DNA from 2 places in the Nonomuraea sp. NPDC050556 genome. Region 1 is predicted to be linked to the other one. Evidence: riboswitches for the same ligand, from Rfam matches in the RefSeq annotation. Region 1 holds a riboswitch; the other holds the start of a gene.

Region 1 (9,813 bases):
TCACCGGATCCGAGTTCCTGGTCGACGGCGGCATCTCCGGCGCCTACGTCACCCCGCTGTAAGGGCACCTCACGGAATGGCCTCTTCCCTCGCGAGGGAAGAGGATCTCCCCACTGGGGATTCCGGCCGCTCCCGAGGGAAGGGCCATCTTTGGGAGGGCCGCTCCACGCGGAGCGACATCCCCAGGGGGCGCCCCCTCACGCGGGCGGGCTCGCAAGAGACGCCCCTCACGGGAGATGCCCCGGGGTCGCCCCTCACGGGAGATGCCCCCGTGGGTCGCCCCTCACGGGAGGCGTCCCCGCCGGGGTGCCCCTCACGGGAGGCGTCCCGCGGGGGTCCCCCTCACGGGGAGACGTCCCGCAGGGGTCCCCCTCACGGGGGATCACCCCCGCAAGGGGTTACTTCTCCCGCGAAGGGTTGCTCCTCCCGCGAAGGGTTGCTCCTCCCGCTAGGGGTAGTGCTCGTCGTTAGGGGTTGCGTTCTTCGTTAGAGGTTGCTCTCCCCGTTAGAAGTTCTTTCAAAGGTCCTCACGCAGGTGAGGGACTCGGTGTTGCAAGGAGAGGTCATGCGGAGGCCCGTCATCGGGATCACCTGTTACGTCGAGCCCGCCCGGTTCACCGTGTGGGAGATGACGGCGGCCCTCCTGCCGCACATGTACGTGGAACAGGTCGTCAAGGCGGGCGGCCAGCCGGTGATCATCCCGCCCGCCGGCGACCCTGGCCCCCTGGTGTCCAGGCTCGACGGCCTGATCCTGGCCGGCGGCGGCGACATCAACCCGGACCGGTACGGCGAAGCCGCCCACGAAAAGACCGGCTACATCCGGAAATTTCGGGACAACGCGGAGTTTTCGCTCATGACAGCGGCCCTGGAGCAGCAGGTCCCTTATCTCGGCATCTGCCGGGGGCTCCAGGTGCTCAACGTCCACCTCGGCGGCACGCTCCACCAACACCTGCCCGACGTCGTCGGCCACCAGGGCCACTCCCCCGCCCCCGGCCAGTTCGGCCACCTCCCCGTGAAGGTCCAGCCGGGCACCCGGCTGAGCACGATCCTCCAGGAGGTCGAGGAGGTCCCGCACTACCACCACCAGGCCATCGACCGCCTGGCGAACGGTCTCACCGTCAGCGCGCTGGCCGACGACGGCACGATCGAGGCGGTGGAGCTCGACGGGCATCCCTTCGCGCTCGCCGTACAGTGGCACCCGGAAGCCGCCGACGACAGTCACCTCTTCGAGGCACTTGTCGCCGCCTGCCGATTTGGGCCTTACTGGAAAGCTTCTTTACTTTTACTCTGGGGAGTGTGGAGCTCGAAGTCCGTCACCTGAGGGTGCTGTGCGCGATCGCTGAGACCGGCAGCATCTCCAGGGCGGCTGCGACGCTGAAGATGTCCCAACCGGCGCTGGCCGCCCAGTTACGCCGCATCGAGCGGCTGTTCGGCGGCGCGCTGTTCGAACGCGGGCCCGAGGGCACCAGCCCGACCCCGCTCGGCGTCTGGCTGCTGTCCCGATCCCGGTCGGTGCTGCCCGCCTTCGACGAGCTGGAACGTGCCGCCAAGCGTTACACCAGCGACCCCGGCGCGCCCATCCGGGTGGGTTGCGCGATGACCCGCCTGGCCACCTACCTGGCCAAGAGCCTCAGCACGCTGCTGCCGGACGCCGAGATCACCCTGCGCACCGAGGAGACCACCGAGGTGCTGCCCGGCCTGCTGGAGTCGGGGCGCATCGAGCTGGCGACGCTCGACGACTACCCGGGCCACGAGCTGACCCCGCCGCACGGCACCGTCTACCAGCCCGTCGCGATCGAGCCGGTCTTCGTGGGGATGTCCACCTCCCATCCGCTCACCGCCTGCGAGGAGGTCGACCTGCGCGACCTGGCCGGTGAGGACTGGGCGCAGCCCGCGCTGCTGGAGTCCGGGCCGCGCGCGCACTTCTGGACGACCTGCGCCGACCACGGCTTCGTGCCGAACGTCGCCTACGGCGTGGACCTCAGCGTGGCCCTCGACCTGATCTCCGAGGGCAGGTGCGTGGGGTTGTTCCAGGCCACCAGCCCGGCCAGGGAGGGCATCGCGATCCGCCCGATCATGGACGCGCCGCTGCGTTTCAGGCACCTGGTCGGCTGGACGGAGCAGGGTCCCATCGCCAAGCATGCCGACGATCTGGTGCGTACGCTGACGAAGACGTACTGGGCCGAGGCCATGCGCGCCCCGCACTACCGCACCTGGTTGAAGCGGCACGGGCCCATAGCGTGACGTTATAGGAAATTGTTGGGTTACTTGGGCCTTCACTAACGGTGTGCACTGGGGTCAAAACACCCCCCAGAGGAGCCACAAGAGTGAACCCCAGACTCAAGTTGGGGGCTGCCGCCCTCCTGGCGTTAGTCCTCACCACCACAGGCGCCACCAGCGCCGTAGCACAGACCGACCCGCCCACCCCGCAGGAACACCGGAACGCCGTCTCCGCAGCGGTCGGCGCCCTGGCCGCGAACTCCCAGAGTCTGCTCACCGCCGACCAGGACCAGTACACGCTCACCAACTCCGTCGGCGGCCCGCGCGGGCTGCAGTTCCTCACCTACGCACGCACCCACGCGGGGCTGCCCGTCTACGGTGGTGACGTCGTCGTCGCCACCGACGAGTCCGGCTCGGTCGTGCAGAACATCACCACGGGCCAGCAGGCCAAGCTCCAGGTCGACACCAAGGCCACCGTGTCCTCCGCCGCGGCCACCGCCGTCGCCAAGGCGCAGCTCGCCAGGGTCGACACCGCAGCCGCGCCCACCCTCGTCGTGCACGCGGCCACCGCCAAGCCCCGCCTGGCCTGGGAGGTGCTCGTCACCGGCGCGTCCGCCCACGGGCCGAGCGTCCTGCACGTGTTCGTCGACGCCAAGACCGCCAAGGTCATCGACACCGCCGACGAGGTCCGCGAGGGCACGGGCAACAGCTTCTACAACGGCAACCCGGTGACCATCGACACCACGCCGTCGTACTCGATGCGCGACTCCACGCGGCCCGGCATCCAGTGTGGCGGCCAGGACGGCCAGGTCTACACGGGACCGGACGACAACTGGGGCAACGGCTCCGGCACCAACCTGGAGACCGCCTGCGTCGACGCGCTGTTCGCCGTGCAGAAGGAATGGAACATGCTGCGCGAGTGGCTGAACCGCAACGGCATCAACGGTTCAGGCAGCGGCTTCCCCATCCGCGTCGGCCTGGCCGACGTCAACGCCTACTGGAACGGCAGCTACACCAGCTTCGGCCACAACCAGGCCAACAACCAGCAGGCCACCCCGATGGACGTCGTCGGCCACGAGTTCGGCCACGCCATCTTCCAGACCTCGGGCAGCGGCGGCTCGGGCAGCGGCAACGAGACCGGCGGGCTCAACGAGTCCACCGGTGACATCTTCGGCGCGCTGACCGAGGCCTACGCCAACGAGCCGGCCAACCTCGACCCGCCCGACTATCTCGTCGGTGAAGAGGTCAACCTGGTCGGCCAGGGCCCGATCCGCAACATGTACAACCCGTCGGCGCTCGGCCACCCCAACTGCTACACCGGCAGCTTCCCCGAGGTGCACGCCGGGGCCGGACCGCAGAACCACTGGTTCTACCTGGTCGCCGAGGGCACCAACCCGTCGGGCAAGCCGGCCAGCACCCGCTGCGACAACGGCGCGGCGATCACCGGCATCGGCATCCAGAAGGCCGGACAGGTCTTCCAGACGGCGCTGAACATGAAGACGATCCCCTGGACGCACGGCAAGGCGCGGCTGACCACCCTCCAGGCGGCCAAGCAGCTGTTCCCCGGCTCCTGCGTCGAGTTCAACGTGGTCAAGAACGCGTGGAACGGCGTCAGCGTCCCGGCGCAGGCCAACGAGCCGACCTGCCAGTCGACGGGCAACGACTTCACCGTCGCGCTGGACCCGGCGACGGGCACCGTACAGCCCGGCGGGTCCGCCACCTCGACGGTCAGGACCACGGTCACCAGCGGTAACGCGCAGTCGGTCTCGCTCAGGACCACCGGGACCCTCCCGGCCGGCGTGACCGCGACCTTCAGCCCGCCCACCATCCAGTCCGGGCAGACCTCCACGCTGACCCTCAGCACCACCTCGGCCACGCCGAACGGCAACCACACGATCAACGTGCTGGCCGACGGGGCCGACGTGGACAAGCAGACCGCGTTCTCGCTGACGGTCGGCACCGTGGCAGACGACTACTCGATCTCGGTCAACCCGTCGTCCGCTACGGTCCAGGCGGGCGGGTCGACCAGCGCCACGGTCGGCACCCAGGTCACCTCGGGGCAGGCGCAGCAGGTCGCGCTGAGCGCCACCGGCCAGCCGGCCGGCGTGACCGTGACCTTCTCGCCGCAGACGATCACCGCCGGACAGTCCTCGACGGTGTCGATCGCGACGACGGCCAGTGTCGCCGCAGGTCAGTACCCGATCTCGATCAACGGTGACGGGACGAGCGCCGACCACGCGACGACGTTCACGCTGACGGTCGGGTCCGACCAGGGCACGACCTGGAAGCCGTGGACGGCCTACGCCACCGGGGCCGTGGTGACCTACCAGGGCGTCAGCTACCGCTGCCGCCAGGGACACACCTCACAGCCTGGCTGGGAGCCGCCCAACGTGCTCGCGCTGTGGCTGCCCATCTAAGGAGACCCTGCTAGGGGCGGGCGCCCGGTTCTCACTTCGTGGAGTGGGAACCGGGCGCCCTTAGGTTTTCCCGCATCCTGAGCAGCAGGGCCGTCGCCTGGTCCTTCTCCTCCTCGGTGAAGCCGTCGAGCAGGCGGGCCCCGACCTTGCCGTAGAGCGGCATCACCCAGGGCAGCAGCGCCTTGCCCGCCTCCGTCGGCACGACGACGCTGGAGCGGCGGTCGTCGGGATTCGCCTCCCGCGTCACGAGCCCCTTGGCCACCAGCCGGTCGACGAGCCTGGACATGCCCGCCGTGTCGGTGCCGACGAGCTGGGCGAGCTGGATCTGGGTGTTCTCCCCCAGCGCGACCCGCATCAGCACCGCCCCCTGCTGGGTCGTGAGCCCGAGCTCGTCGAGCTCCGCCTCCAGTGCCGTACGCAGCAGCCGGGCGAGCTGCGGGATCAGGGAAGGAGCTGCCTCACCAAACATGTCTAGACAATAATTGTCATGACAGCTAATCTCAAGCATATGCGGATTTCGATCATCGGAGGTGGCATCGGCGGACTCTGCCTGGCGCAGGGCCTTCGCGCCAAGGGCATCGACGCCACCGTGTACGAGACCTCCCCGCGCCCCCTCGACCAGGGATGGCGCCTCACGCTCAAGGAAGAGGGCACCAGGGCGCTGCGCGCCTGCCTGCCCGGCGACCTCTACGCCCGCGTCCTGGACAGCGCGATCCGGCCGGCGACACGCATGGCCTTCATGGACCACCGGCTGGTCCCCAAGTTCGTCAAGCCCATACCGCCGGTCGAGGGCCACATCGGCATCAACAGGACCGTGTTGCGCTCGATCCTGGCGACCGGTCTGAACCTCCAGATCCGGACATGCGCCTCATTCGACGGCCCTACAGCTCATTTCACCGACGGGACCTCGGCCACCGCGGACCTGCTGGTCGGCGCGGACGGCACCGACTCCGTCGTACGCCGCCAACTCCTGCCCACCGCCGCCCTGGACGACCTCGGGAGCGCCGTCTACGGGGTGACCCCGTTCGAGACGCTGGACGGCGTGCCCGACCTGCTGGTGGACACGTTCAACCGGATCACGGGGCCGGACGGCTCCGCCGTGTCGATCGCGACGTGCCGCCCCGGCGACTACTTCACCTGGACCCTGACCGGCACCCTCACGGACGACTGGCACCCTGCCGTACGGAAGATCATCGCCGATGCGACGACGACGTTCCCGATCAGGCTCCGCAGCGCGCGGCCCGTTTCCTCGTGGGACGTGGCAGGTGTGACGCTGCTCGGAGATGCGATCCACACCATGTCCCCGGGACGCGGCGAGGGCGCCAACACCGCCCTGCGCGACGCCCGCCTGCTGGTGGAAGCGGTGCTTTCCGGGGATGTGCGAGGGTATGAGGAGGAGATGCTGCGCTACGGCTTCGCCATGGTGGCCGCCTCCCGCGAATCCCCTTTTATGCGCACATGACAGGAGGCCGGGGTGGGCGAGACGACCGTTGACGAGGTGATGGCCGAGCTGGCCGAGCTCGGGGACCCGAGGTCCCGCGAGATCAACGAGAGGCATGGCGACGACCACGCCGTGAACCTCGGCAACTTGCGCGCCCTCGCCAAGCGCCTGAAGACCCAGCAGGATCTCGCCCGCGAGCTCTGGGCGACCGGCGACAGCGCGGCCAGGCTCCTGTCCCTTCTCATCTGCCGCCCCAAGTCCTTCGACCGCGACGAGCTGGACACCATGCTGCGCCAGGCCCGCACCCCCAAGGTGCAGGACTGGCTGGTGAACTACGTGGTGAAGAAGCACCCGGCGGTGGAGGAGCTACGCCTGGCGTGGTTCGCCGACCCGGATCCCGTGGTCGCCAGCGCCGGTTGGGCCCTGACCACGGAACGCGTCACTAAGCGGCCCGAGGGCCTGGACCTCCCGGCGCTGCTCGACATCATCGAGGCCCGGATGAAGGACGCCCCTGACCGCCTGCAGTGGGCGATGAACCACTGCCTGGCCCAGATCGGCATCGACCACCCCGCGCAGCGCAGCCGGGCGATGGACATCGGCGAGCGGCTGGAGGTCCTCAAGGACTATCCGACGCCCCCGGGCTGCACGTCCCCGTACGCCCCGATCTGGATCACCGAGCTGGTCCGCCGCCAACTCCCGGATAAATCGCGATAAAGGGCAAGGAAGGGACACGCGGGACGGGCGAACTTCTCGGCAAACAGTGCCCTCTCTGCGAGGCAATGCCCGAAATAGGCGGATGAATCCCCTTTAGGCTCCCCGGAAGCCAACAAGGAGGTGCTCACCCGCGTGTCGTCCGACCCCGTTCTCATCGCCGCACTCGTCGCCGTCTGCATCGTGGCAGCCCGCCTGCTGACCCGCCGTCTCCGCCTCCCGCCCACCGTCCCGCTCGTCCTGCTGGGCCTCGTCATCGGCGCGCTCCCCTGGGTCCCGCGGGTGGAGCTCGACCCGCAGTTCGTGCTCGCCGTACTCATCCCGCCGATCATCTACCACCACGCGGCCCACAGGAGCGCCCCTAGGGAGGCCCGAGCCGTCCTCGGTCCCATCACGGCGGCCGGGATCGGCCTCACCCTGGTCACCGCGGCAGCCGTCGCCGCCGTCGCGCGCCTCCTGCTCCCCGAAGTTCCCTGGGGCGCCGCCCTGGCGCTCGGCGCAGCCGTGGCCCCCACCGACGGCCACGCGCTCGTCCGGCTCGGCCACCGGCCCCTGCTGCGCGGCGAGAGCCTGATCGGCGAGGGCGTCGCGCTGGTGTTGTTCGCTGTGGCGCTGGAGCAGATGGAGCAGGGCGTCGACGTCTGGCACGCCACCGCCCAGCTCGCCGGCGCGATCGCAGGAGGGGCCGCGCTCGGCGTGGCGTTCGGCTGGCTGGTCGTACGGATGCGCCGCTTCGCCAAGGACCCCGGCACGCTCCTGGTCCTCTCCCTGGCCACGCCGTACGCTGCGCACTTCAGCGCCGAGCACCTCGGCCTGTCCGCCCCGCTGGCCACCGTGGCCGCCGGGTTCTACGTCGGCGCACGCGGCCGCGACCTGCACACCCCGGCTCGGGCGACCGAGCGGATCAGCTGGCAGGTGCTGGTGTTCCTGCTCGGCGGCGCGATAGCCGTACTCCTCGGCCTCGAACTGCGCGACCTGCTCGCACCCACCTCGGGACTCCCGCTCGGCGCGGTCGCCCTGGCCACGGCGGCCGTGCTGGTGATCGCGCTGGCGCTGCGCTGGGTGGCCGGGCTGGCGATCTGCCGCGACATGCTGGCCGGGTTCACGCTGGGCGGCTCGCGCGGCGCGGTCACGCTGGCCCTGGCGCTGGCGATCCCGGCGGTGACCGGGCGTTCTGCGCTGGTGTTCGTGGCCGCCGCCGTCGTGCTGTGCAGCGGCCTGGCCCTGCTCGCGCTGAGCCCGGCGGCAGAGGAGCGGCCGGTCGAGGAGGAGCGACGGGCCAGGCAGTCCGCGGTGTCCGCCGCGATCAGGCGGCTCGACCAGGTGGCCGGACGGCTGGGTTTGGACCGCGGCACGATCTGGGCGCAACGCCAGGTGCTCACCCTGGAGGCGAACTGCGGCGAGCTGCGCGACCTGCGCAGCGAGCTGGCGATGGCCCAGCGGGAGACGCTGGGTCAGTTGTACGCCGAGGGCACGATCGGCGCAGGCACCCTGCACACGCTCACCGAGGAGATCGATCTGCGTGATCCGCACTCGACGACTTCACCTTGACCCGCCGTGACGGCTAGGCTTGCCGTGACACCGATGAACCCGTGCGGGAGAGTGTCCTGGCATCCGGCCAGGACCCCTGAAGGAGCAAGCCCTCCCCGCAAACCTCTCAAGGCAAAGGACCGTACGGGCCAGGGTGACCTCTGGAAAGCAGGCCTTGAGGGTCTCGCCGAAGGTGAAAGTCCGGCCAAAACTCCGGGCGAAACTCTCAGGCATCATGACAGAGGGGGAGGATCCTGGCATCCGACCCTGCCTCTGAGGTGCGAACACATGGCACGACCGACACCGCTGCGAGACGTACACGAGAGTCTCGGCGCGACCCTGACCGACTTCGCCGGCTGGCTGATGCCGCTGCGCTACGGGAGCGAGTCAGCCGAGCACAACGCCGTCCGCACCGCGGCCGGGCTGTTCGACCTCTCGCACATGGGCGAGATCTTCGTGACCGGGCCGCAGGCGGGCGAGGCGCTCGACTACGCGCTGGTCGGCCACCTGTCGGCGCTGGCGCCCGGCCGCGCCCGCTACACCATGATCGTGAACGAGGCCGGCGGGGTGCTGGACGACCTGATCGTCTACCGCCTGGCCGACGAGGAGTTCATGGTCGTCGCCAACGCCTCCAACTACGAGCTCGTCGCTTCCGAGCTGCTCGAGCGGGCGAAGCCGTACGACGCGGTGGTCGATGACCGCTCGGAGCAGTACGCGCTGATCGCCGTGCAGGGGCCGCGCGCCCAGGAGATCCTGGAGACGCTGACCGACGCCGACCTGGCGGGGCTCAAGTACTACGCCGGGCTGCCGGGCCTGGTCGACGGGCGCGAGGCGCTGATCGCGCGCACCGGATACACCGGTGAGGATGGGTTCGAGCTGTTCGTCGCCAACCAGGACGCCGTTCCGCTGTGGAACGCGCTGCTCGCTGCGGGCTCGGGTTTCGGCCTGATTCCGGCAGGTCTGTCCTCCAGGGACACGCTCAGGCTGGAGGCGGGCATGCCGCTGTACGGCAACGAGCTCAGCACCAGCCTGACCCCGTTCGACGCGGGGCTGGGGCGAGTGGTGAAATTCGACAAGCCAGGCGACTTCGTGGGCAGGGCGGCCCTTGAGCCTCTCAAGGACATCCCGCCCACGCGCCGCCGGGTGGGTCTCGTCGCGCGGGGCCGCAGGGTTCCGCGCCACGGATACCCGGTTGTCGCTGATGGTCAGGTGGTCGGCGAGGTCACCAGCGGTGCGCCTTCCCAGAGCCTGGGCAAGCCCATCGCGATGGCGTATGTCGACAATGGGGTAAATGAAGGTCTGGCCGTGGACATCCGGGGCAGCCATGAGGCAATGGACCTGGTTGAGCTGCCTTTCTACAGGAGGAAGTAAGTGAGCAACATCCCTGACGACCTGAGCTACACCAAGGAGCACGAGTGGGTCGCCGGCATCGACGACGGCCTGACCGTGACGGTGGGCATCACCGCCTACGCCGCTGAGGCGCTGGGCGACGTC
Region 2 (9,813 bases), on a different contig from region 1:
ATGGCCTCGACGAAGCGGTCGAGCTCGGCGAGGTCCTCGCTCTCGGTCGGCTCGATCATGAGCGTCCCCGCGACGGGGAAGGACATGGTCGGCGCGTGGAAGCCGTAGTCGATGAGGCGCTTGGCCACGTCGTCCACGGTCACGCCGGTCTCCTTGGTGATCTGGCGCAGGTCGACGATGCACTCGTGCGCCACCAGCCCGCCGCGCCCGGTGTAGAGCACCGGGTAGTGCGGGGCGAGCCTGCGCGCCAGGTAGTTGGCCGACAGGATCGCCTGCTCGGTGGCCGCCTTGAGCCCGTCGCCGCCCATCATCCTGACGTACGCCCAGGAGATCGGGAGGATCCCGGCCGAGCCGTACGGCGCTGCCGAGACGGGACCCACCGGAGAGCCGTTGTGCAGCGGGTGGCCGGGCAGGAACTCCGCCAGGTGCGCGCGGACGGCCACCGGGCCGACGCCGGGACCGCCGCCGCCGTGCGGGATGCAGAACGTCTTGTGCAGGTTGAGGTGCGACACGTCGGCACCGAACTCGCCCGGCTTCGCGAGCCCGACCAGGGCGTTGAGGTTGGCGCCGTCGACGTAGACCTGGCCGCCCGCCTCGTGCACCTTGGCGCAGATCTCGGTGATGGTCTCCTCGTAGACGCCGTGCGTCGACGGGTAGGTCACCATGATCGCGGCCAGCGAGTCGCGGTGCTTGTCGATCTTGGCGTCGAGGTCGGCGAGGTCGACGTTGCCGTCGTCGTCGCAGGCCACCACGACCACGCGCATCCCGGCCATGACGGCGCTGGCGGCGTTGGTGCCGTGCGCCGAGGACGGGATCAGGCAGACGGTGCGCTCGGCGTGGCCGTTGGCCTCGTGGTAGGCGGCGATGGCCAGCAGCCCGGCGAACTCGCCCTGCGAGCCGGCGTTCGGCTGGATGGAGACCGCGTCGTAGCCGGTCACCTCGGCCAGCCAGCCCTCCAGCGTCTCGACGAGCTCCACGTATCCGGCGGCCTGCTCGATCGGCGCGAAGGGGTGGATCGCGGCGAACTCGGGCCAGGTGATGGGCTCCATCTCCGTGGTCGCGTTGAGCTTCATCGTGCACGAGCCGAGCGGGATCATCGAGCGGTCGAGCGCGATGTCCTTGTCCTGCAGCCTGCGCAGGTAGCGCAGCATGGAGGTCTCGGAGCGGTGGGTGTGGAAGACGGGGTGGGTCAGGTAGTCGGTCTCGCGCTCCAGCCCGGACGGCAGCGCCGTCACGTCCTCGCGGGTCACGAACGTGTCGAGCTCGTCGCGGCCGACGACCTCGCGCCCCAGCGCCGAGCCGAACGCGCCGAGAACGCGCGCCACGTCGCCCGTGGTCGTCTTCTCGTCGCAGGCGACGGTGACCCGGTCGTCGTCGACCTGCCACAGGTTGATCCCGAGCGCCGCTGCCTCGGCGACGACCTGGGCGGCCTTGCCTGGCACGGAGGCGGTCACCGTGTCGAAGAAGTGCTCGGTGACCGGGATGCCGCTGGAGGACAGGCCGAGGGCCAGGACGGCCGCGCGTGCGTGGGTGCGCTGGGCGATGCGGCGCAGCCCCTCGGGCCCGTGGTAGACGGCGTACATGCCGGCGATGACGGCCAGCAGCACCTGCGCGGTGCAGATGTTGCTCGTGGCCTTCTCGCGGCGGATGTGCTGCTCGCGCGTCTGCAGGGCCAGCCGGTAGGCCGGGTCGCCGTCGGCGTCGACGGACACGCCGACCAGGCGGCCGGGCATCTGCCGCTGCAGGCCCTCCTTGACCGCCATGAAGGCGGCGTGCGGGCCGCCGAACCCGAACGGCACGCCGAACCGCTGCGAGGTGCCGATCGCGATGTCGGCGCCGAGCGAACCCGGCGAGGCGATGACGGTCAGCGCCAGGAGGTCGGCGGCCGCCACGACCACGGCGCCCGCCTCGTGGGCGCGGGCGGCCAGCGGCGAGAAGTCGAAGACGCGGCCGGAGGCGCCGGGGTACTGCACCAGCACACCGAAACACTCGGGCAGGTCCTTGGCCAGGTCGGCGAAGACCAGCGAGATGCCCAGCGGCTTGGCCCGGGTGGCCAGCACGGCCTTGGTCTGCGGCAGCGCGTCGTTGTCGACGACGAAGACGTCGGACTTCACCTTGGAGGAGCGGCGCGCCAGCGTCATCGCCTCGGCCGCGGCCGTACTCTCGTCCAGCAGGGAGGCCCCGGCGACGTCGAGACCCGTCAGGTCGGAGATCACGGTCTGGAAGTTGAGCAGCGCCTCGAGGCGGCCCTGCGAGATCTCCGGCTGGTAGGGCGTGTAGGCGGTGTACCAGCCCGGGTTCTCCAGCAGGTTGCGCCTGATCACCGCGGGGGTGATCGTGTCGTAGTAGCCCAGGCCGATCATCGAGGTCATGACCTTGTTGCGGTCGGCCAGGGCGCGCAGCTCGGCGATCGCCTCGACCTCGCTGGCCGCCGGCGGCAGCTTCAGCTGGTCCTTGGCTCTGATCGCCTCCGGGACGGCCACGGCCACCAGATCGGCGACGGACTCGAAACCCACCGCCTCCAGCATGCGCTGCTGCTCGTCATCGGAAGGGCCGATATGACGCGTCGCGAAAGACGGGGATGACAGGTCGCTCATAAGGGAAGCCTCCTGAGGCTGTGGAGACCGACGCCGAGGCGTAGGCGTATGCCAAGGTCTCCCCCTCTGTCATCTGGACCTGAGAGCTTCACCCCCGCACGCGGGGGCTTGCACCTTCGGTGAGGCGCGCCTGGCTGGTGCGCCTGCTTTCCAGAGTTGCCTCGTCCGAGCGGTACCGGTTGCCTGAGAGATTCCGGGGAGGGTTGCTCCTTCGGCGCTCCGGCCTGGACCGGAGACTCTCCCGCACGGGGTCGTCAGCGTACTAAGCCTAGCCGATCCGGCGCGCGCGGCGGCGCTGGGCCAGCTCGTCAGCGGGGTGGTCGGCCGGGACCTCGTCCTCGACCGCCACCGGTTCCCCCGGCAGCTCCGCGAGCGATCCCTCGACCTCGCGCCAGACCCTGCCCAGCGCGATCCCGAACACGCCCTGCCCGCCCTGCAGCAGGTCGATGACCTCGTCGGCCGAGGTGCACTCGTAGACGCTGACACCGTCGCTCATGAGCGTGATCTGCGCGAGGTCGGCCACCCCGCGATCACGCAGATGTTGTACGGCCGCGCGTATCTGTTGCAGCGACACCCCGGTATCGAGGAGCCGCTTGACGACCTTGAGCACCAGGATGTCGCGGAAGCTGTAGAGCCGCTGCGAACCTGAGCCTTGCGCTGCTCTTATCGTGGGCTCCACCAGGCCGGTGCGCGCCCAGTAGTCGAGCTGCCTGTAGGTGATGCCCGCCGCCGCACAGGCCGTCGGGCCGCGATAGCCGATGTCGCCTGGAAGAGTCGAAGGCTGCTGGTCGAAGAGCAGGCCCTGCTCACCGGCACGCTGGCGCGCACTCTCGCGCCGTACCGGGTCTTCCTGGCCGGCCGTCTTTCCCTCGCCGCTGCTGACCGCCACGCGGACCTCCGGCTTTCTCTCATCCCGTGGCCTGATCTGGGGGTTCGTAAAAGCGCGACCACGAGTTTCACTTGCACCGTAGGACCGTGACCATCCGCAGTCAACGATCCCGCCCGGCGCGTCGTGAAGCGTAAATGCTCCGAAATAGATACCCCGTCCGGGGAACCCCTATCCAGACCCTTACCCCGCCCGCCCGAAGTCCTCTGGCGTGATGTTGTCAAGGAACTCCCTGAACTTCTCCACCTCGTCTTCCTGGTCATCGGGGATGATGACCCCGGCCTCCTGGACGACCTCCTCGCTGGCGTAGATCCGCGCGCCGGTGCGGAGAGCCAGAGCGATGGAATCGGAGGGCCTTGCGGACACCTCCACGCCGTTGGAGAAGACGAGATCGGCGAAGAAGATGCCGTCACGCAGAGCCACGATGTTGACGGCTCTGAGTCCTACGCCGAGGGCGCTGAGGACGTCGCGGAAAAGATCGTGGGTGAGCGGCCTCGGGGGCGGCTCCTCCGCTTGGGCGAGCGCGATGGCGGTCGCTTCGGTCATGCCAATCCAGATGGGAAGAAACCGCTCCCCCTGCGCCTCCTTGAGCAAGACGATCGGCTGATTTGTGGGCATTTCCACCCGAACGCCCACAACCTCCATCTGCAACACGGGCTGCTCCGAATTCGCTGGTGACCGGTCTTACGCAATTCAACGTAACACCCGGGGGGCCTGGAATGTCCCGCCGGACGGTCATCCGCCCGGAACCCCCGCTTCGCCAGCTCCCGCCCAGCCCCGTGGACCTCCCGCTCACACCCTTGGCCGCCGCCCTCTCACGGGCACGAACCCCTTGGCCGCCCGCCGTATCCACGGGCCGCGCCCGCGTGTGGGATGCCGACGGATGCGCCCCACCGCCTTCTGCGGGCCACAGGCACACGTCCTCATGCGGTCAGCGCACCGAGCGGTCCTTGCCCGCGTTGGGAGGCCAGGTGACCACATAGGGCGGCACCACGCCACCAGGGCAATCGTCAGGCGCGCCTGCGAGCGGTGGTCAACGCCCCAAGGACGCCTGAGGGTGGGTGGTCAGCCGCCCAGGACGTTTCTGACGCCCGTACGCACGAGAGAAGCATGCAGCTCCAGCAGCAGCCCCGACAGCTCCCTGGCGACCTCGTCCGCCTCCCCGATCGCCCCAGGGGCCCGGCGCTTGAGGATCGGCGCCACCGTCTGCTCCACCAGCCCGCACTCCCGCTCCGCCGCCGCCTTGACCGCGCGCAGATGCCGGGCGTGCAGCCCGAACTTGGCAAGCGCCCCCACGCTGCGCGCCACCGCCAGCGCCTCGGCGTCATAGCGCCGGGCCCCCGACGGCAGCAGGCCGTAGTCCTCGAGCTCGCTGAGCGTCTCCTCCTCCAGCCCCGCCGCCTCCAGCAGCTCGGCACGGCTCAGCCGTACCTCATGGGGCTCCTGGAGGGCGCGCGGCCGCCCCAGCGCCTCGGTCATCTTGTCCTTGATGACCCGGAGCGGCAGGTAGTGGTCGCGTTGCTCGGTGAGGATGAAGCGCAGTTGCTCCACGTGCATGTGGGTGAACTTGCGGTAGCCGGAGGGGCTGCGCTCCGGCTCGATGAGGCCCTCGCCCTCCAAGAAGCGGATCTTGGAGATGGTGACGTCGGGGAACTCGCCCTGGAGCAGGGCGAGCACCTCCCCGATGCTCATGTGCGAGCGTGCTACCTGAGCACCCATACCGGTCAAGCGCCCCGCATGAGGAAGACGAGGCGGAACTTCCCGATCTGGACCTCGTCGCCCGCGTGCAGCGGGACCTCTTCGATGCGCTCCCTGTTGACGTAGGTGCCGTTGAGGCTGCCCACGTCGCGTACGGAGAACAGGCCGCCCGGGTGCCGGTAGAACTCGACGTGCCGCCGCGAGACGGTGATGTCGTCGAGGAAGATGTCGCTCTCCGGGTGGCGGCCCGTGGTCGTCAGGTCCTTGTCGAGCAGGAACCTGCTGCCCGCGTTGGGACCGCGCATGACGATGAGCAGAGCCGTGCCAGGGGGCAGGTTCTCGACGGCCGCCCGCTCGGCGAGCAGCGTCTCACCCGTCTCCGCTTCGTACGCCTCGATTCCCGCGACGGAGATCGTCGAGGTGGTGTCCCCCGCGACCTCGCCCCTGGTCAGTGGTGACCCGCAACGGGAACAGAAACGGGCATCCTCGGGATTGGCATGCCCGCACTGCGTGCAGTAGACGCTCGGCATCGATCGGCTCGGCCTCCTACCGCGAGGACGCGGCAACGGCGTCTCGCTTCTTGTGCTTCTCAAGTTGCGAATGTCGCAACATACGCGGATGAGCAGCGAAGGTCAAGGCGGGGCGCTGGACGACAGTGTTCGGACGGTGACAAAGTTACCGCTGCCCGCACCCCGGGTCTACGCCGCCGCGCTTGTTGATCCTACCGGTGTTCTGTCACGGCGTTCCAGCCGCTTGCTCCACGACGCGGGCCCACCTTTCCAGCAACGTCTGGGCGGCGTCGACGTCCTGCCCCTCGGCCCACAGATCGGTCACGGGCTCGGACGCCGCCGGTATGATCAGCACCCAGCCCTCGTCCGTGATCACCCGTACCCCGTCGGTCGTCTCCACCCGCGACCCCTCGGCCGCCTCGATGACCGACCGCATGACCGCGCCCTTGGCCGCCCAAGGAGTGGGTACGGCCCGCTTCAGCAGTTTGGCCTCGGGGATCCTCGCGTCGATCTGGCTCAGCGACAGCCGGGTGCGTGACACCAGCCCGAGCAGGCGCATGAACGCGGCCAGCCCGTCGATCGTGGAGGCGAACTCCGGCACGATGAAGCCGCCCCTGCCGTCCGCAGCGAAGATCATGTCGCGGCCGGTCGCGGCGGAGGTGAGGGCGTCGAGCGCGGTGGAGGTCCACTGCACCTGCACACCGTGGAAGCGGCACACCTGCTCGGCGACCCGGGTGGTGGTGACGGGCAGCGCCACCCGTCCGCCCCGCCGTTCAGCCGCGACGAGGTCGAGGACGACGAGCAGGGCGCGTTCCTCGCTGATCAGCTGGCCCATCTCGTCCACCAGGGCGAGCCGCTCGCCGACCGGGTCGAACCGCACTCCGAAGTGCGCCCTGGAGGTGCTGACGAGCTCGGACAGGCGCTGCAGGTCGCGCCTGCGCTCGGCGAAGGTCTCGGTGGGCGAGGCCTCGTCCACACGGGCGTTGACGGTCAGCACCTCCACGCCGACCCGGCCCAGCAGGATCGGCAGGACCAGCGAGGAAGTGCCTCCCGCGCAGTCGACGACGACCTTGAGCTCGCCCGCCCCGCTCACGTCGACGCGGCGCAGCAGCTCGTTGGCGTAGTCCTCAACGGCTCTGGCCGGGTAGCTGAGCTCGGCAATCTCGCCGGGGAAGGCGCGGCGGAACTCCTGGCGGGAGAAGACGCGCTCAAGCTTGCGCCGGGCGGCGGGGGCCAGCTCGGCGCCCTGCTCGCCCATGAAGACGATGTCGACGCTCTGCGGGTCGCCCGCGGCCGTGCGCAGGGAGATGCCGCCCGAGGCGGGTTTGCGCGAGGTGTGGAAGCGGGCCACGGGCAGCGGCGTGGCCTCCAGGTCGATGACGTTGATGGCGCTGGCCGTCAGGGCGCTGATCACGGCTCGCTTGAGCGCGCTGGCGGCGCGCGAGGAGTCGCGCGAGGTGACGACGGAGGCGCCCTTCTTCAGGGTGGTGGCGTACGCGCTGGCCAGCCGTACGCACAGCTCTGGCGTGATCTCGACGTTGACCAGGCCGCTGACCCCGCGCGGGCCGAACAGGCTGCGCTGGCCGCGCGACTCCCAGATGACGCTGGTGTTGACGACCGCCCCGGCCTCGATGGTCTTGAAGGGGTAGATCTTGACGCCGCTGGAGACGTAGGCCTCGGACTCGATGATGCACTCGTCGCCGATGACGGCGTTCTCCTCGATGCGGGCGCCGGTCATCACGTCGGTGCTCTTGCCGATGACGCAGCCGCGCAGGTGCGTGCCTGGTCCGAGGTAGACGTTGTCGTGGACGACGGCGCGGTGCAGGAAAGCGCCCTCGCGGACGACGGCGTTGGCGCCGAGCACGGTGAACTCGCGCAATTCGGCGCCCGCCTCGACCTTGGCGTAGTCGCCGATGAGCAGGGGGCCCTTGAGCACCGCGTCGGGGTCGACGGTGGCGGTCTCGGCGACCCAGACGCCCGGGGAGAGCTCGAAGCCGCCGATGTCCACCTGGACGCGGCCGGACAGGGCGTCGGCCTGGGCCTTGAGGTAGCTCTCGTGGGTGCCGACGTCCTCCCAGTAGCCGTCGGCGACGTAGCCGTAGAGGGGGGCGCCGCGCTCCAGGAGGCGGGGGAAGACGTCGGCCGACCAGTCGACCGCCTCGCCCGCCGGGACCTCGTCGAGGACCTCGGGCTCCATGACGTAGATGCCGGTGTTGACGGTGTCGGAGAAGACCTGGCCCCAGGTGGGTTTCTCCAGGAAGCGCTGGATGCGTCCCTCGTCGTCGACGATGACGATGCCGAACTCGAGCGGGTTGGGGACGCGTTTCAGCCCGACGGTGACGAGGGCGGAGTTCTCCCGGTGGAAGCGGATCATCGCCGATAAGTCGATGTCGGTGAGGGCGTCGCCGGAGATGACCAGGAAGCGGTCGTCGCGCAGTTTGTCCGCGGCGTTCTTGACGCTGCCGGCCGTACCCAGGGGAAGGTCCTCGGTGGCGTAGTGCAGGCGCATGCCGAGCTCGTCGCCGTCGCCGAAGTAGTTGCGCACCAGGGCCGCCAGGAACTGCACGGTGACCACGGTCTCGGTGAGGCCGTGCTTCTTCAGCAGCCTCAGGACGTGTTCCATGATGGGGCGGTTGACCACGGGCAGGAGGGGTTTGGGCTGGTTGGCGGTCATCGGACGCAGCCGAGTACCCTCCCCGCCCGCCATGACGACCGCCTTCAACGGATCACCCCTTCTTGGCCGCGGTGACGAGCTGGCGCACCTGTACCACATACAGCAACCCTGCCCACCAGTACAGCCCCGTTCCCCAGATGGCGAACGCCCAGCCGACGATGAGCGAGATATCGGTGTACCAGGCGCCGGGGTGGGAGGCGAGGAACAGCAGCGGGAAGGCGTACATGAGGTTGGCCATGGCCGCCTTGCCCAGGAAATGCACGGGCAATGCCTTATAGCCGTATTTGCGGAGGACGGGGAAGAAACTCACGACGAAGAGTTCGCGTGCGGCGATGATCGCCACGAGCCACCAGGGGATGACGTCGCGCAGCAGGAGGCCGACGATGGTGGCGGCGACGTACAGCTTGTCGGCGGCGGGGTCGATGATGCGGCCGAGCTTGGAGGTCTGGTTCCAGGCGCGGGCGATCTTGCCGTCGAGCCAGTCGGTGAAGCCCGCGACGAACAGCAGAGCGATCGCCCATCCATCGGCCTTGGGGCCCAGAACCAGCCAGAGGAACACAGGAACGCCTAGGAGGCGCAGGAAGCTCAGCAGGTTCGGAACCGTCCAGATCCGGTCCTCGGCGGAAGTTTCGCTCACGCCTTGACCCTACTGCCCGGTTCTGTTCAACCTCCCGTACGGCTCGCACCGTCCTTCCACCCCGGGCCGCTTGCACGGCAGGCAACCCTCTGCCTGTACGGCCCGCACCCCCTCACACCCGCGCCCTCCATGCCCCTCGATGGGGGCAAATCCCCAAAGGAGGGTGTAGGCCCCCATAGGGAGGTGCCCCTAAGGGGCGGCCCCCTAAAGGGACGTTCACCCCAAAGAGTCGTGCACCCCAAGATGGCGAAAGCCCCTGAAGTGGTGGGTCGGAGGTCAGGCCTTGGCGTTCCTGAGAAAGGCCTGGATGAGCGCCGAGTCCTTCTTGCCCGGAGCCGTCTCCACCCCGCTGGACACATCCACCCCCCACGGCCGAGCCGCCGCGATCGCGTCGCGCACGTTGCCCGGTGTCAACCCCCCCGCCAGCAACCAGGACCCACTGGCCCGGCCCCGCACCGCCGACCAGTCCCACGCCTCCCCCGACCCGGGCCGCGGCGCGTCGATGATGAGCAGGTCCTCCCCCAGCGCCCCGGCACGCAGGTCGACGTCCGACCCCCCGGCGCGCACCAGCGTCCCCACCAGGTCCCTGAGCGCCGCGAACGCCTCGGCCGGGTAGGCGCCGTGCAGCTGGATGCCGCGCATCCCCGACTCCAGCGTCGCCTGCCGTACCTCCTCAGGGGTCTCGCCCTTGAAGACGCCGACCGTCAGCACGTGCGGCGGCACCAGGGCGGCCAGCTCGGCGGCCCGCGCGGGCGAGACCCAGCGCGGGCTGGCCGTCATGACGAACCCGATGGCGTCGGCGCCCCCTTCGA

What was found. A riboswitch is a leader RNA that binds a small molecule or an ion and turns the genes downstream of it on or off. The one in region 1 is predicted to bind glycine.
Region 2: another riboswitch for glycine. It lies ahead of gcvP (aminomethyl-transferring glycine dehydrogenase); the one in region 1 lies ahead of gcvT (glycine cleavage system aminomethyltransferase GcvT).

What each region holds. Positions count from the first base shown of each region.
Region 1 is NZ_JBITGU010000002.1:263,747-273,559, forward strand. Features, by position in the region: gene ACIBG8_RS19285 (3-oxoacyl-ACP reductase) at 1-62, shown strand, start outside; gene ACIBG8_RS19290 (gamma-glutamyl-gamma-aminobutyrate hydrolase family protein) at 566-1,321, shown strand; gene ACIBG8_RS19295 (LysR family transcriptional regulator) at 1,297-2,244, shown strand; gene ACIBG8_RS19300 (M4 family metallopeptidase) at 2,328-4,637, shown strand; gene ACIBG8_RS19305 (MarR family winged helix-turn-helix transcriptional regulator) at 4,669-5,106, opposite strand; gene ACIBG8_RS19310 (FAD-dependent oxidoreductase) at 5,146-6,099, shown strand; gene ACIBG8_RS19315 (DNA alkylation repair protein) at 6,139-6,792, shown strand; gene ACIBG8_RS19320 (cation:proton antiporter) at 6,925-8,340, shown strand; glycine riboswitch at 8,375-8,472, shown strand; gene gcvT (glycine cleavage system aminomethyltransferase GcvT) at 8,608-9,690, shown strand; gene gcvH (glycine cleavage system protein GcvH) at 9,691-9,813, shown strand, end outside.
Region 2 is NZ_JBITGU010000001.1:2,011,606-2,021,418, forward strand. Features, by position in the region: gene gcvP (aminomethyl-transferring glycine dehydrogenase) at 1-2,597, opposite strand, end outside; glycine riboswitch at 2,758-2,851, opposite strand; gene ACIBG8_RS10090 (MerR family transcriptional regulator) at 2,866-3,486, opposite strand; gene ACIBG8_RS10095 (bifunctional nuclease family protein) at 3,667-4,137, opposite strand; gene ACIBG8_RS10100 (MerR family transcriptional regulator) at 4,549-5,175, opposite strand; gene ACIBG8_RS10105 (FHA domain-containing protein) at 5,208-5,711, opposite strand; gene ACIBG8_RS10110 (sugar phosphate nucleotidyltransferase) at 5,917-8,412, opposite strand; gene ACIBG8_RS10115 (CDP-alcohol phosphatidyltransferase family protein) at 8,417-9,001, opposite strand; gene ACIBG8_RS10120 (phosphoribosylanthranilate isomerase) at 9,278-9,813, opposite strand, start outside.